2 linked regions of the Rhodopseudomonas palustris genome follow. The protein of the gene in region 2 binds, or shares a complex with, the protein of the main gene of each other region. Links are inferred from orthologs where the notes say so. Each region holds a gene or a part of one and is shown on either strand. Other genes may lie near its edges. The genes, in order: xseA and SR870_RS21775.

Region 1 (3,156 bases), 2.5 Mb from region 2 along the record:
CAGCGCAGCCTTCGACATCCGAGCCTTGCGAATGAAATATCGGATGTGGAACTCATTCAGCCGTCCATCGGCAAATACGTCAGCCACCAAGAAGCCCGGCTTTGAATCACCGTTGCGCAGCGGCATCAAATAACTGGGACCTGATAGGTCCCACACGAACGGGCCGACCTGCGGCTTTCGAGCATCGCCACGAATGGCGATTGAACTATAACTGGCGAGACCAATCTTGCGCGCCCATTCGCGAAGCGCATCGAGCAGAACGCCTTCGGAGAGCGAACGGGCAGTACGGTTCGCCGAGCCAACCGCATCAGCCCTAGCGGCCGTATAGCAGCTCTCTGGCAAATCAAATGCGGTGAGAAAACCGGCATCCACCAACTGGGACGCGACGCGGTCTGCAGAAATTTGTCCTTTCTGCGCAATCGGTGCTCCGCTGATAACAGAGAAGTCCTCCTTAAGAACTGTGCCACCCCGGGCAAGCACACCGTCGATAGCGGCACCGTAGACCGAGTTTGTCGCGCGCAGGTCGCGATGAAAATTCGTCCAGAATCGTTCAGTGTTGCGATCAGGAAGCCGGTAAAGAAAAGCTTCACGCTTGGGCAAAAGAGGGATGGGAAAACGGACGATAGGCTTCGACACTCGCGACAGGCGTTTTCGCGCCGCATCGGCATTGATGCCGAGCTGCTTCTGCAGATGCTCTGCTATAAGAGACGATCGGCTCGGGCCGTGGGTAGCTAGGATGGCCTTGATATCGTTCATGTCACACTGCTTAATTTATTAATAATACTACCTTCGCTAGCGAGGTTTTTCAACGTCGAGGAACAAATCAATAATATCAATGGCTTATGGATGACTATTTCGGGGGGTCGAAGTTTTGGTGTCACGGACTGGTTTTCTGCAGCGTGAGCCTATTGCCGAAGCAATCGACCCCAAACGTGCACGGCGGCTTTCGGAAAGCTCATTCCTAAACGACAAAATCGTATCACGATTTCGAAGATCGATTTTCCAGCTCTAGAACAACGAGCCCTGGTCTATCGGCTTCGATACGCGCTTGGCCGCCGGCTTGGAGGAGGGGGCCGAGGAGGGCTTCGAAGCTTCGGATCTCGTCGACCCGCCGCCATCGGCAGTGACGCCGACGCGGCCGTCGGCGAACTCGACGCTGAGCTGCGCGCCGGCATTCACCGCTGCCGCGGCGTGGACGGCGTGGCCGCCGGCGTCGCGCACCAACGCGAAGCCGCGCGCCAGCACGCCGCGATACGACAGAGCGGTGAGCAATTTGCCTGATTGGGTCACGCGCGCCTGCTGGCGATCGAGCAGGGTGGCCAGCGCACGCCGTGCGCGCTCGGCGAGCCGGAGCATCCGTTCGCGCTCGCGTGCGATCCGCATCCGCTGCGCCTGTTCGTTGGCGAGCTTCGAGGCCTGCAGCCGGATCGCCAACCCTTCGAAGCGGTCGCGGCGATGGCGCAGCGTCGCGCGGGTGCAATGGCGCAGCCGCTCGCCGGTGATGCCGAGCCGCTGCGCGCTGTGGCCGACCTGCGCGCGCAGCACATTCAGCGTGATGCCCGCCGCAGCCCGCGCATAGCGCCGATGATGCGCATGCGTGTTGGCGCGCAGGGCCCGCGGCAGCCCGGCCGATGCGCCGTCGAGCCGCTGCCGCGGGATCGCGAGCAGTTCGCTCGCCGCCGGCAGCGCGCGGGCGGCGGCGCGCAACTCGTTGCGGCGCGAGTCCTGGCCGCGGGTCCAGCACAGCATCATCCGCCGCGCGTAGCTCTGCACCTCGACGAACAATTCGGCGCGCACCGGCACGGCCATTTCGGCCGCGGCGGTCGGCGTCGGCGCGCGCTTGTCGGCGGCGAAATCGATCAGCGTCACGTCGGTCTCGTGGCCGACCGCGGAGATCAGCGGGATCATGCTCTCGGCCGCGGCGCGAACCACGATCTCCTCGTTGAAGGACCATAGATCCTCCAGCGAGCCGCCGCCGCGCGCGACGATCAGCAGATCCGGCCGCGGGATCGGGCCGCCCTCGGGCAGCGCGTTGAAGCCGTGGATCGCGGCGGCGACCTGCTCGGCCGAGCCTTCGCCCTGCACCTTGACCGGCCACACCAGCACGCGGCGCGGGAAGCGGTCCTCGAGCCGGTGCAGGATGTCGCGGATCACCGCGCCGGTGGGGGAGGTGACGACGCCGATCACTTCCGGCAGCCACGGCAAGAGCTGCTTGCGCGCCTCGTCGAACAGGCCTTCGGCGCCGAGCTTGCGCTTGCGCTCTTCCATCAGCGCCATCAGCGCGCCGATCCCGGCGGGCTCCAGCGCCTCGATCACGATCTGATATTTCGACGAGCCGGGATAGGTGGTGAGCTTGCCGGTGGCGATGACCTCGAGGCCCTCCTGCGGCTTGAACCGCATCCGCCCGGCGACGCCCTTCCAGATCACCGCCTCGATCTTGGCGCTCTCGTCCTTCAGCGCGAAATAGCAATGCCCCGACGAATGCGCGCCGCGAAAGCCGGAGATCTCGCCGCGCACGCGGACGTGCCCATAGGTGTCCTCCACCGTCCGCTTGAGCGCCTGCGACAGCTCGGAGACGGTGAATTCGGCGACATTGACGAGCGTGTCGGGAGCGAGCAGTCGGGCCATGCGATTCGCGAGTTGTTTGGGTTGCTGCGGAAAATAGGGACTTTCGCAGCCGACGCCAACCGGCCGGGCCACATTGTGCTGCCACAGCCACGCAGCCGGCGTGCCGTGCGCGCGCTGCGGCCGGTTTTCCTGCCCGGTTTACGACATATCCACATCCGGACCCAAGCCCTCGTTGCCCGGAACCCCCGCCGTGTTACACCTCGCGCACCATCCACGGGGCACGGTCAGGCTTGCGATGAACATCTTGTTGCTCGGTTCGGGCGGCCGCGAACACGCGCTGGCCTGGAAGATCGCGGCCTCGCCTCTGGTGACCAAGCTGTTTTGCGCGCCGGGCAATGCCGGGATCGCGCGCGAGGCGAGCTGCATCGCGCTCGACGTCACCGACCATCGCGCGGTGATCGAGTTCTGCAAGGCGAATGCGATCGAGCTGGTGGTGGTCGGGCCGGAGGCGCCGCTCGCGGCCGGCATCGTCGACGATCTCGCGGACGCCGGCATCAAGGCGTTCGGGCCGACCCGCAAGGCCGCGCA
Region 2 (3,104 bases):
GGCGGCTTCCTTGACCAGACTCTGGCCGAACACGTTCTGATACGACGGCGCGTTCGACTTGGCCTTGGCCTGGGTGCCGGTGGCGATGTCGAACTTGACCACCGCGTGATATTTGTCGGACGCGGCTTCCGCCGGGGCGTAGCCCTTGCCCTTTTGCGTGACGACATGGATCAGGAACGGGCCGGTCTCGGCGTCGCGGACGTTCTGCAGGATCGGCAGCAGGTGGTCGAGGTTGTGGCCGTCGATCGGGCCGACATAATAGAAGCCGAGTTCCTCGAACAGCGTGCCGCCGCCCATCATGAAGCCGCGGGAATATTCCTCGGCGCGGGCGGCGCGATCGGCGATCAGCTTCGGCAGATGCTTGCCGATCTGCTTGCCGGCCTCGCGCAGCGAGCGGTAGGTCTTGCCCGAATACAGCCGCGACAGGTAGGCCGACATCGCGCCGACCGGCGGGGCGATCGACATGTTGTTGTCATTGAGAATGACGATAAGACGGGAATTCATCGCGCCGGCGTTGTTCATGGCCTCGTAGGCCATGCCGGCCGAGATCGAGCCGTCGCCGATCACCGCGATGACGTTGTTGTTGGCGCCGGCGAGGTCGCGCGCCACCGCCATGCCGAGGCCGGCGGAAATCGAGGTCGAGGAATGCGCAGCGCCGAACGGATCGTAGTCGCTCTCGGTGCGCTTGGTGAAGCCGGACAGGCCGCCGGCGGTGCGCAGCGTGCGGATGCGGTCGCGGCGGCCGGTCAGGATCTTGTGCGGATAGGCCTGGTGGCCGACGTCCCAGATCAGGCGGTCGCGCGGGGTATCGAAGACATAATGGATGGCGGTGGTCAGTTCGACGACGCCGAGGCCGGCGCCGAAATGGCCGCCCGTGACCGAGACCGCGTCGATGGTTTCCTGCCGCAATTCGTCGGCAACCTGCTGGACCTGATCGACCCGCAACCTGCGCAGATCTTCCGGCGTGCGGATGGTGTCGAGAAGCGGAGTTTTACTCAAATCGGTCACGGCGATCTTCCAGTCTTGACTATGGGGGTGGTGAGGCCCGCGACGAATGGTCCGAACTTGTCCAATTCACGGGAGCCCACCTGGCTTCCGCCTCCTTGGTCAGGAGAAAATCAACGATCGAAGCGTAAGGTGCGCCTCGTTCAGTCGAAGTGATCTGGATCACTTTATTGCGGCAGCACACGTCCACCGAACCTGACACTGCCATCTGGCATTTGTGTCAGGCGCGGCACATAAGTTCATACCTTTACACAAAGCTGAATTCAAAGCCAACCATCGGCCGCCTAGCGCCTAGCCAGCCTGCGTAAACTTTCGGCCAATAAGGTTGATCCACGACTTTCCGGAACGGGCTGTGGCTTGCCGGTCACGGTCTCGAGATCGCAAATTGGGCACCTCAGTCTCAGGTAAGGTAACGCCCGCGAAGCTGTCGGTTTCCTGAACGGCGGGCGGGAACCTGATATGCGCCGCCGTCCGCCCGATCCGGGCCCGCATTCGCCCGAAAAGTCTACTGGACGTCGAGCGGCTCGGTTCCGACCGGCTGGCCCTGGGCGTCGGTGGTGATCTTGTCGACGCGGGCTTCGGCCTGGCGCAGCAGTTCTTCGCAGCGGCGCTTCAGCGCCTCGCCGCGCTCGTAGATCGCGACCGACTCTTCGAGCGGAACCTTGCCGTCCTCGAGCCGCTTGACGATGGTTTCGAGTTCCTCCATCGCGCGCTCGAAGCTCAGCTTTCTGACATCGGCGGGGGCGGCGTCGGCCATCGGCGGCTCCTGGATGCGCCGCGGCGCGGCCGGCGGCTTGTTGTTGTTGTGGGGCGTTGAGGCGGAGGCGCCGCTCAGGCGCCCATCAGGGCGCCGACATGGGCGGCGACCGATTCACTCAGGCCCTGCAAGTCATAGCCGCCCTCGAGCACCGAGACAATCCGGCCGCCCGCGGTCTTGTCGGCGACGTCCATCAGCTTCTGCGTCACCCAGGCGAAGTCCTCCGCCTTGAGATTGAGGCTCGCCAGCGGATCTCGGTAGTGCGCGTCGAAGCCGGCCGAGATCACGATCAGTTCCGGTGCGAAGCGCGTGAGCTGCGGCAGGATCACGGTCTCGAACGCGAAGCGGAATTCCTTGCCGCCGTCTTCCGAGGCCAGCGGCGCGTTGACGATGTTGTCGTGCTCGCCGCGCTCGCCGGCCGAGCCGGTGCCGGGAAACAGCGGCATCTGATGCGTCGAGCAGTACATCACGGTGCGGTCGCCCCAGAAGATGTCCTGCGTGCCGTTGCCGTGGTGGACGTCGAAATCCACCACCGCGGCGCGCTCGATGCCGTATTTGCGTTGCGCATAGCGCGCCGCGATCGCGGCGTTGCCGAAGAAGCAGAAGCCCATCGGCTTGGTGACTTCGGCGTGGTGGCCCGGCGGCCTGGTCGCGACGAAGGCGTTCGCGGCCGAGCCCTTCATCACCGCGTCGACCGCCGAGACCGCGCCGCCGACGCCGCGCAACGCGGCTTCGAACGTGCCCGGCGACATCGAGGTGTCGCCGTCGACATAGACGATGCCGGTCGACGGCGCCATGTGGCGCATCTCGACGATGTGGTGATCGGTGTGGCACAGCGCGATGTGCTCGAGCGAGCCGATCGGCGCCTCGCCGCGCGACAGCATCGAAAACCGCTCCGCGGTCAGCGCCTCGTTGACGGCGATCAGCCGCTCGGCGCGTTCGGGATGCCCTTCCGGCGTGTGATGCTCGAGACACGCGGAATGGGTCAGAAAGAGCGTGGTCATGCGGGGAGCGCCTGAAACGTCCGATGCGTGATGATGACAATAACTTCAGATCAACCTAGTTATCCGCCGCCTGTCGCGAAAGGGCAGCTTAAGGCTTAGAGCATCTTTCGGCAAAGTGGAAACCGCCCCGGCGAAAGAAAATGCCGCATGATCAGCACGCGTGCGGTGGCGATCCGTTCACCACGTTTGCGTGATACGCGCGCGGCCGCTCAGTTCACGCGCGAGATCCGATCCAGCGGCGCCGGCGCGATCGGGCTGTGCGCCCGGAAATAGCCGAACAGGGCGTCGACGTCGTAGACGCCGGTCAGGCGGTCGGCGCCCTGCGTGAACGGCGTGAA

Evidence for each region.
Region 1: the proteins of SR870_RS21775 (region 2) and xseA are in contact, whole or in part, in a cryo-EM structure (PDB 8TXR), measured with the Escherichia coli proteins. The link is inferred for Rhodopseudomonas palustris from one-to-one orthologs.

What each region holds. Positions count from the first base shown.
Region 1 is NZ_CP140155.1:2,295,161-2,298,316, reverse strand. Bases 319-3,156 are described here. They hold xseA (exodeoxyribonuclease VII large subunit), read right to left. Parts: upstream 2,629-3,156; coding sequence 1,009-2,628; downstream 319-1,008. Other genes in these bases: purD (phosphoribosylamine--glycine ligase), read left to right, coding at 2,864-3,156; SR870_RS10380 (hypothetical protein), read right to left, coding at 319-756. Outside these bases: more of SR870_RS10380, read right to left, coding at 1-318. UniProt on the Escherichia coli protein: Bidirectionally degrades single-stranded DNA into large acid-insoluble oligonucleotides, which are then degraded further into small acid-soluble oligonucleotides.
Region 2 is NZ_CP140155.1:4,806,635-4,809,738, forward strand. What follows is about bases 137-2,922. They hold SR870_RS21775 (exodeoxyribonuclease VII small subunit), read right to left. Parts: upstream 1,763-2,922; coding sequence 1,511-1,762; downstream 137-1,510. Other genes in these bases: dxs (1-deoxy-D-xylulose-5-phosphate synthase), read right to left, coding at 137-999; SR870_RS21780 (histone deacetylase family protein), read right to left, coding at 1,837-2,766. Also shown: more of dxs, read right to left, coding at 1-136; SR870_RS21785 (bifunctional metallophosphatase/5'-nucleotidase), read right to left, coding at 2,976-3,104. UniProt on the Escherichia coli protein: Bidirectionally degrades single-stranded DNA into large acid-insoluble oligonucleotides, which are then degraded further into small acid-soluble oligonucleotides.